2 regions of the Synechococcus sp. CBW1006 genome follow, and region 1 is predicted to be linked to the other one. Evidence: riboswitches for the same ligand, from Rfam matches in the RefSeq annotation. Region 1 holds a riboswitch; the other holds the start of a gene.
The links. Region 1 has a riboswitch for cobalamin ahead of H8F26_RS15440 (HupE/UreJ family protein). Riboswitches for the same ligand answer to the same signal wherever they lie in the genome.

Region 2: another riboswitch for cobalamin. It lies ahead of H8F26_RS11975 (HupE/UreJ family protein); the one in region 1 lies ahead of H8F26_RS15440 (HupE/UreJ family protein).

Annotation. Positions count from the first base shown of each region.
Region 1 covers NZ_CP060396.1:3,163,039-3,167,410, reverse strand. The annotation lists gene purQ (phosphoribosylformylglycinamidine synthase subunit PurQ) at 1-212, opposite strand, end outside; gene purS (phosphoribosylformylglycinamidine synthase subunit PurS) at 288-545, opposite strand; gene H8F26_RS15450 (hypothetical protein) at 637-1,026, shown strand; gene cobW (cobalamin biosynthesis protein CobW) at 1,034-2,134, opposite strand; gene H8F26_RS15440 (HupE/UreJ family protein) at 2,143-2,691, opposite strand; cobalamin riboswitch at 2,856-3,002, opposite strand; gene H8F26_RS15435 (pentapeptide repeat-containing protein) at 3,130-3,645, opposite strand; gene upp (uracil phosphoribosyltransferase) at 3,771-4,372, shown strand, end outside.
Region 2 covers NZ_CP060396.1:2,476,048-2,480,419, reverse strand. The annotation lists gene H8F26_RS12000 (MerR family transcriptional regulator) at 1-92, opposite strand, end outside; gene H8F26_RS11995 (DUF3721 domain-containing protein) at 223-474, shown strand; gene H8F26_RS11990 (hypothetical protein) at 489-914, shown strand; partial or broken gene H8F26_RS20175 (HupE/UreJ family protein) at 948-1,570, shown strand; gene H8F26_RS11980 (phosphoglycerate kinase) at 1,567-2,118, shown strand; cobalamin riboswitch at 2,138-2,302, shown strand; gene H8F26_RS11975 (HupE/UreJ family protein) at 2,326-2,931, shown strand; gene H8F26_RS11970 (GNAT family N-acetyltransferase) at 2,945-3,523, shown strand; gene H8F26_RS19915 (hypothetical protein) at 3,555-3,689, shown strand; gene H8F26_RS11965 (hypothetical protein) at 3,772-4,269, opposite strand; gene H8F26_RS11960 (hypothetical protein) at 4,253-4,372, opposite strand, start outside.

The sequences.
Region 1 (4,372 bases):
TCCTGCAGCACCGGCGCGAACCGGGCGATGGCGCCACAGCGCAGGTAGTCGCCATAGCTGAAGCCTCCGGGCAGCACCACCGCCTCCAGCCCGGCGAGATCGCGCTCCTCATGCCAGAGGAAACGGGTGGAGCGACCCAGGCAGCCCTCCATGGCCCAGCGCACATCCCGGTCGCAGTTGGAACCGGGGAACACCACGATGCCGATGGTCATGAGGGGGAAGTGGGGTGCGGGTACTGCGAGTGGGTGAAGCCGAGCCTGGTCCGAAGCGCTTTGGAGCCGCCTGGATCAACCGAGCTCCTGCAGGTCGAGGGTCCAGTTTTCGATCACCGGGTTGGCCAGCAGCCGATCGCTGAGCAGTTCAGCCTGGGCCTGGGCCGTGGCGCGGTCGGGCGCCTCCAGCTCCAGTTCGATCGCCTTGCCGATCCGCAACCGCGTCACCCCATCGACCCCCAGGCGGGCAGCGGCGGCCCGGGTGGCTTCGCCGGCCGGATCGAGCACCGAGGGGCGCAGGGACACCTGAACGCGAGCGCTGTAGAGGGGCACCGGGGCTGTCGGAGATTTGTTAAATCTTGGCAGCCTATCGCCCCCTTGACAGCCGCGGTAGTCAGCTTGAAGGGGTACCAGCTGCCCCGCCGTGCTGCCCGTGTCTCCATCGCTGGATCTGTGGCAACCGGTGGTGATGCTGGCGCTGTTGCTTGGACCGATCGCTGCACTGCCGGCCCAGTCGGATCCTGGCGGCTCCGATCCGGAACCAAGCTCCAGCTCTCCGATCGTGAGTCTTGATTGCCGCCTGGCCGATGGGCCCTGGCAACCCTGCGCGATGACGGTGATGAGCATCGGTGAGCGCTGGCAGCTGCAGGTGGGTGAGCGCCGCTACGACTTCCAGCACGACGGATCCGGCAGCGTGCGCATGCGCCAGGACCAGGCCGCTGGAGGCTGGCGCGAGGTGGAGAGCACCTGGAGCGCCGATGCTTCCCTCTGCTGGGATGGACTCTGCGCCCGAGGTGATATCCCCCTCGACTGAATCACCGTCAAGGTGCAGGGGCAGAGTCGAGTGCATCGAGCAGGCAGACCTTGCAGGCCTCCGCGTCGAGACCCAGCCCCAGGGCCACCAGTTCAAGCCCAGGCTCGCCGGCCAGCTGGCTGGAGGGGGCGGTTTCGTACCAGCACTCCAGACGCGGACCCACGGCCTGAATCTGCAGGGGGCGTGGACGGCCCTGATGCCACAACCAACCCTTGAGCCGGATCAGCCCCTGGCGCTGGATCAGCTCAGCGATGGCTGGCTCCACCTGCTGACGCGACCAGTCGCCGGCCAGGCGCAACACCGCCGATCCCATCGCCACGTGGGCGTGGTCGTGGTGTTGATCGTGGTCGTCGGGATGGTGGTCGTGGTCGTCGTCGAGGTGCTCGCCGTGCTGATGAGCGTCAGCCTCGTCTGGCCGGCGGAGCTGCAGCACCAGCTCCGGGCTGATGTCACCCCGCTGCATCGGCAGAACGGCCGTGGCGCTGCGCAGGTGTGGATGGAGCTGCTGGCGCAGGCGATCGAGATCGTCTGGGCTGATGCGATCGGCTCGGCTGATCAGCACCAGATCCGCCGCCTCGAGCTGGTCTTCGAACAGGTCCTCGATCGCCGTGGCGTGATCCAGGCTCGGATCCGCCAGGCGTTGCGCCTCCAGCACAGCCGGATCCGCCACCACATGGCCAGCCGCCAGCGCTTCACCATCCACCACGGTGACCACGGCATGGACCCGCGTGCGGGTGCGGATCTCAGGCCAGCGGAAGGCATCCACCAACGGAGCCGGCAGGGCGAGGCCACTGGTTTCGACGACGATGCCGTCGAGCTGGTCCGAGCGCTCCAGCAGCCGCGTCATGGTGGGCAGGAAGTCGTCCTGCACGGTGCAGCAGAGGCAGCCGTTGGTCAGTTCCACCAACCGGCCTTCGGCTTCCTCTTCCGGGCAGAAGCCGCAATCGCGCAGCAGCGATCCATCGATGCCCACATCACCGAATTCGTTAACGAGAACGGCGAGACGCTGACCGCTGTTCAGAAGCAGATGGCGCAGCAGGGTGGTCTTGCCGGCGCCAAGAAAGCCGGTCACCACCGTGACTGGAAGGCGGGAATTCAAGGGGGCCATGGTTGGGTTCAGCCCACCAGGCTCGACCAGGCCCAGGCGCCACCGCAGCCGATCAGCCCGGCCGCAATCAGGCGCTGGCGGGTCGGGGTGAGGCTGGCAGCGGCACGGCGCATCGCCCAGAGCGACACCAGCAGCAGAGCCATCTGACTGAGCATCAGGCCGATCAGATAGCTGCCGGTCGGACCGGCCGTCCAACCCAGAACGGCATCACTCAGCACGTAGCCATGCAAGGCAAAGGCAGGCACCAGAACCCATCGGGGCAGCCTGTCGAGCAGAACCAGGCCCACCAGGGTGAGGGTGAACGCCACGGCTGCTTCGGCTCCGGGCAGGTTGGGCAAGGCCAGCCCCAGAGCACTGCCACCCAGACCGGTGGCCAGCAGGGCCACCATCCAGGTGGCACGCTGCTGCAGCCCCACCAGCGACAGGGCCAGCAGGAAGAGCAGATGGTCGGGACCCAGAAGCGGATGGGCCAGGCCGCTGATCAGTCCATGGATCGGCGTGGGCTTCAGCCCCATCAGCTCCATGGCATGGTGCGCCTGTGCCGGCCCCGACAGCAACAGACCAGCCAGCAGAAGGATCGGCAGGCCACAGAGCGGCAGGAGACTGGAGCGAAGACGTCGGACTGGGGCAACAGATTCCGGGGACTGTGGCGTGCGAAGCCAGAGGGGGCCGGAGCCCTCCTGGGAACCAGGGAAAGACATGCAGGGGTCCGGTCCGCGCCGGGATCTAGAGAGCAACCGGTGGGCGTTCTGGCTGGGCTCCAGGACTGGAGCCATCACAGCTGCGGGACAGCGCCGGATTTTCACCGGACTTTCCCCGTTACCTCCGGAGGCTGTTCCCCTCCGAAACCGGAGCTCGAATCTATGCGGTCAGACAAGCAGCGGGCTTTGCAGCGGTCGCCATGGCAATCCAACGCATCAAGGGATTCGTCTCACCTGGGCTTGGTCGGCTTCGGTCTGGTTGGCCGTAGCTCGACTGGCCTCGGCTTGGTTTGCTCAGCGGCAACCCAGGCTTTCGGCTGTGCTGACGCCTGTGACTGGATTGGAGCCGCTGGCTCGCTTGCAGAGGGCCTTCTGTTCGGTCAGATCGAGCACCGCATCGCTGAAATCGGCGCCGCTGATCTCGGCATCGCGGAAGCGGCTCTGCATCAGCATGGCGTTGCGCAGCCGGGCGTCCCGGAGATCGGCACCATCAAACCGACTGGCGTAGGCCACCACATCGCCCAGGTCGGCCCCCTGCAGATTGGCGCCGCGCAGGTTGCTGGAATTGAACACGGCACCCCGCAGATCGGTGTCGCTGAGGTCGTAGCCCTGCAGCTCGGCCTTGAGAAATTCCTGCTGCTTCAGGTCGCGGCCGTGCATGTCCGGTTGCAGGTCCTGGACGGACCGTTGGCCGCGCAGCTCCGGCGCCGTGATCGCCCCAGCTGGAAGGGCTCCGCCGAGCCAGGCGGGTCCGGCGAGCAGCACGGACGTGCTCAGCAGCAGAGCGAGTGGGGCCTTCCTGCTGAGCATCCAGCCGCCACAACGGGCCAGGAACCGCAGACAACGGCGGAGCATCACGGCGCGGGTACGGTGGCCCTTCAAGTTATGCCAAGGGGTTCGCCAGCGCGAGCACCCCTGGCAACGGCCTCCTGTTCATGAGCATGTCCCTGCGGGTGGTGGTGCCACCCCATCCCCTGATCGGCCACTGGCTCACGTTGCTGCGCGATGCCCAGACCCCGCCCGCCCTCTTTGCCACCGGCATGGCCGAGCTGGGACGCTGGCTCACCTACGAAGCCCTGCGCGACTGGTTGCCCCATCAGCGGGTGACCGTCCAGACCGACCTGGCCTCGACCGAAGGCACGGTGGTGGATGCCTCGGTGCCGGTGCTGGTGGTGCCGATGCTGCGGGGCGGGCTGGGGCTCTGGCAGGGAGGCCAGACCGTGCTGCCCGTCGCCACGGTGGCCCATGTGGCGGTGCAACCCACCGGCTCCGGCGATCTGTTCTGGGCACTCGACGCCCTGCCCGCGGTGATCGCTTCCCGGGTGGGGGTGCTGGTCTACGCCCCGGAAATCGGCGATGGGCGCGACCTGATCGCCGTGCTGCAGCGCCTGCAGCAGCGGGGCGTGGAGGGCCAGCGGCTGCGGGTGATCTCAACCCTGGCGGCCCGTCCCGGTCTGAGTGCCATCGCTGAAGCTTTCCCGGATCTCACCGTCTATTGCGCCTGCATCGACGCTGAGCTGGATCCGGCCGGCAGGCT
Region 2 (4,372 bases), 690 kb from region 1:
GTTCGCCTGGCCACCTCGCCGATGCGCAGGCCCGGCATGGGCACCGATGACAGCGATCCCCGCAAGGGCACAACCTGAACCCTCCAGTCCATGGAAGCTGCTCAAGCGTAGGCACCGGCAAGCGACAGCAGCCCTGTCAGCAACTGTCCATTGATCACGGATTACTGGAGACTTTCGCTAGGCTGCCGGTCCAGCAGGCGCTCTGCGCTCATCACCCGTCCCATGTCGCACCGTTTCAGTCCGTGGGGCGTGCAGGCGGCCGCCGCGATCGGAGCCAACCTCCTGTTCTCCGCCGCCGCTCTGGCCGCTCCAGCCGCAGGTTCGGGCGGCGTCCCGGCGATGTACGCCACTCAGGCAGAAGCGGAGAAAGCCGCCAAGCTGCACTTCAACTGCACGGGCGCCCACAGGATGGGCAACCAGTGGATGCCCTGTGCCGAGCACGGTGATGGCCAGGGCTCCGGGCCCTCCCACTGAGGATGAGCACTTCCATGGCCCAATGTGGGGACAAGCCCAAGCGGATCGCCTTCGGGGTAGCGCCCCTGGGCATCATCTCGATCGGCATCGTGCCGATGGGGGTGGTGAGCATCGGCGTGGTGCCGATGGGCGTCATCAGCATTGGCGTGGTGGGGATGGGTGTGCTGAACGCCTGTGTGGTGGGAATGGGCGTGCTGGTGGCGGGAGTGAATGTGATGGGGGTCTGGTGGGCAGGCCTGGAAGGCATGGGCCCGCAGCGCCTGGGGGCTCCTGCCGGTGCCCTGCATCAGCACCACCACGGCTCCGATAGCCAGTTGCCGGCCAACCTGTTGGCTTACCCCACCCGAGAGGAGGCCCTGGAGCAAGCCCGCAAACTCGGCTGCAGCAGCGTCCATGCCATGGGCTCCCTCTGGATGCCCTGCTCCCAGCACCCGCAGTAGGGGAAGTCCTCGGTGACCGTCAGCCGATTGAGGATGGAAGGCAACGGCCTGAGATCAATGGCGCGAACCACCTGGCCATGGGCCTGGCTGGCCGGGGTCGCCCTGGCCCTGGTGCCGATGTCTGTCTGGGCCCATGCCGATGCACACCCCGGTGGTGGTTTCGTGGCCGGCTTGCTTCACCCCATCTCGGGCCTCGATCACGTGGTGGCGATGGTGGCCGTGGGCCTCTGGGGTGCGGTGCTCGGCCCACCGGCCCTGTGGGTGCTGCCGGTGGCCTTCCCGATGGTGATGGCCCTAGGGGGCTGCTCGGTCTACTGGGCATTCCGATTCCGGGGGTGGAGATCGGCATCGCCGTCTCGGGTCTGGTGATGGGGCTGATGGTGCTTTTCGAGCTCCGACCGCCCCTGTGGCTGGCGGCGCTGATCGTTTCCGCCTTCGCGGTGTTTCACGGCCATGCCCATGGCGAGGAACTGCCGGCCGGCAGCAACGCCCTGCTCTACAGCCTGGCCTTTGTGATCGCCACGGGGCTGCTGCATCTGCTCGGGATCCTGCTGGGAGAAACGCGCCGCTGGCCCGGTGGTCGGCGCTTTGTGCAAGGGGCCGGTGGGGTGGTGGCGCTGGTGGGGCTGTGGTTCCTGGAGCAGGCCCTCACGTGATCGCGCTCCTCGCCCATCTCACCCCCACCGGCTTCGGGCCCTGGGGTGATGGCATGGCGCGGCTGCTTCTGGAGCCCACCGAGCTGCTGCTGGTGATCGCCCTGGTGCTGCTGGGCGTGCAGGCCCGCCAGCCCTGCAGCGATCGCCTGCCCTTGCTGCTGCCGCTGGCCTGGCTGCTGGGGGGCCTGATCGGCCTGCGCCTGCCATCGCCCCTGCTGCTGGCCGTCGTCTGCACAGGCCTGTTGGCGGCCCTGGGTTTGCTGGTGGCCCTCGGTCTGCGGCTGCGGCAGGCGCAGCTGCTGCCCCTCGCTGCTGGCCTGGCGGGGCTGTTCGCCCTGGTCGCGGGATCGGCCCTGGCCGGTCATTCAGGAGCGCTGGCGGCCCTGCTGGGGGAGACCGTGGCGATCGCGGTGTTGAGCCTGCTGCTTGCGCAGGCTCTGGCACCGCCGCATCCGCGCTGGCTGGCGATCGGCCTGCGGGTGGGCGGCAGCTGGATCACCGCCGCCTCGTTGCTGATGTTCGGTTGGCTGGTCCGCCACCCACAGTGATGCCTCTGCAGCCAGCCGGACCCACAATGGAGATCACGGTTCCAGTGGGTCACTCCCTGGAGGCAACGAGGAAAGTCCGGTGGGGCGCAGGGTTCTCCTGAGCCGAGTCCGGCGCTGTCCCGCAGCTGTGATGGGGGCCATGGCCCTCTCAGCCAGAACGCTCGCCGTGTTGAGCCCCTTCTTCGCCGGCGCGGACCGGATTCCATCATGACCCTTTCTGCTTCTGCCCGATCTCTGGCCCTGTTTGGCGCGGCCTCAGCACTGGCATTGCTGCTGGATCAGCCCGCCCAGGCCCATGGCATCGCCCACGGCGGCATCGCCGCCGGCTTCCTGCACCCGATCAGCGGTGTCGATCACCTGCTGCTGCTGGTCGGCGTCGGGGCCGCCGCCTCCTGCATTTCTGCGCAGCTGCTGCTCTGGGCTCTGGCTGGGGCGATCGGCGGTGGTGTGTTTGGAGCGATGGGCGGCACCCTGCCGGCCCAGGAATTCCTCGCAGCTCTGGCGATTACGGCGGTGGCCGTGCTGGTGCTGCGCAGTCTCCGCTCGCAGCAGAGCCCCCAGCTGGGGGCCTGCGCCGCCCTGGTGGCCGCAGCGGTGGCGGTACACGCCATGCTGCACGGCCTGGAAGCTCCGGCCGACGGCTCCGCCCTGCTCTGGTGGCTGGGGGCCTTCAGTGGCTCAGTGCTGGTGAGCGGCGGCAGCTTCCTGGCGCTGCGGCGTCTGCCCTTGGCCTGGACCCGTGGCGTGTGCGTGCTGCTGGCTGTCTGCGGCGGGGTGGCAGCCCTGGGGCCGATCGGCTTGCTGATGCGCTGATCGGAAAGGCGGGTTGGTTCACCAGCTGGAGGGGGACGAGGATCACCATCCCCTGGATCCCCCTTCCCTGGCTGCGCTCTCCTCGCCCCTGAAGATCCGCCCCTATGCGGCGGCCGACTGGCCTGGGGTGTGGGCCCTGCTGGAGCCGGTGTTCCGCGCTGGTGAAACCTTCCCCCACGACCCAGGCATCACAGAAGAAGAGGCCCAGGTGGCGTGGGTCGGGCAGAGCAAGGCGGTGATGGTGGCGGTGGATGTGGCCGGGGCCGTGCTGGGCACGTACTACCTCCGGCCCAACTCCCTGCGCCTCGGCGCCCATGTCGCCAACGCGGGCTACGTGGTGTCGGTGCACTGCCGCCGCCAGGGAATCGGCAGCCGCCTCTGCCAGCACTCCCTGCAGCTGGCTCGGCGGCTGGGGTTCCGGGCGATGCAGTTCAACCTGGTGGTGAGCACCAACAGCGCCGGCATCCGTTGCTGGCGGCGCAACGGCTTTCAGCTGGTGGGAACCCTGCCAGGGGCGTTTCGCCACAAGCAGTTGGGTTACGTCGATGCCTTGGTGATGTTCCAGGGGCTGGTCGAGGGGCCGAAGCCATGAAGGTGGTGCCTCTGCGGCACCCATTCATCTGATGGGTCTCCGAAGCCGTCAGGCCCAGCTCGGCGCCGAGGGCCGCATCGGTAGGCGCGGGGCCTGGATCCAGGGCCAGGCGCAGCAGCACCACCAGATCCTGCGGACGCAGCACAAGCTGGGGATTGGAGGGTGAGCGGGCCAAGGCCTCAGGGGCTATGTGGCATTCGCAAATAGCGAATCAAGCGCCCCCAGGCCCGCTGGGCTTCCTCGCTGTCTCAGGCTTCCGAAGCCGCCGGCGGCAACAGCCGCTCGATTGCCTCCGGGGGCACCCCTACCTGCTGGGCGATCAGCAGCACCAGTTGCTCCAGCCGATCGAGTCGTTGCTCGAAGACCTGCAGCTCTGCGGAAGCTGCCTTGGTCCCCGGCTTGCCCGCACCGGCACCGCTCTTGCTGCCCTTGGCGGCCTTGACGGGGAGGGCGCTGCGCAGGGGCGGTCCATCGGGGTGACTGAGCAGGGATTCCACCTGTTTCGACACCGGGCCCCTGCTGAGGCCCTTGATACCCCGCTGTTTGCACAACTCCCAGAGCACCTTGATCGAGAGACGCTCCAGCTCCTCCCGACTGGCAGGGGCGTCCCCTTCCAGCACCGGTGGTGGCTGGCTGGTGGCCTGGGGTGTGTCGCCCAGCTCCTGCTGCAGCCCGCGGTAGAGGCGGGCGTCAGACTGGGCCAGGTCCCGCAACGTGGCCCGCAGGGTGTCAGTGAGTTGTCCCATCAGCCTTGGCCTCCCGGACCTGCTGGACCGCTGCGCTGTCCACGATCTCCACCTTGGCGAGTGGGGTCGGCTCCGGCTGATTCACGGGGCCGTTGTGGCCATT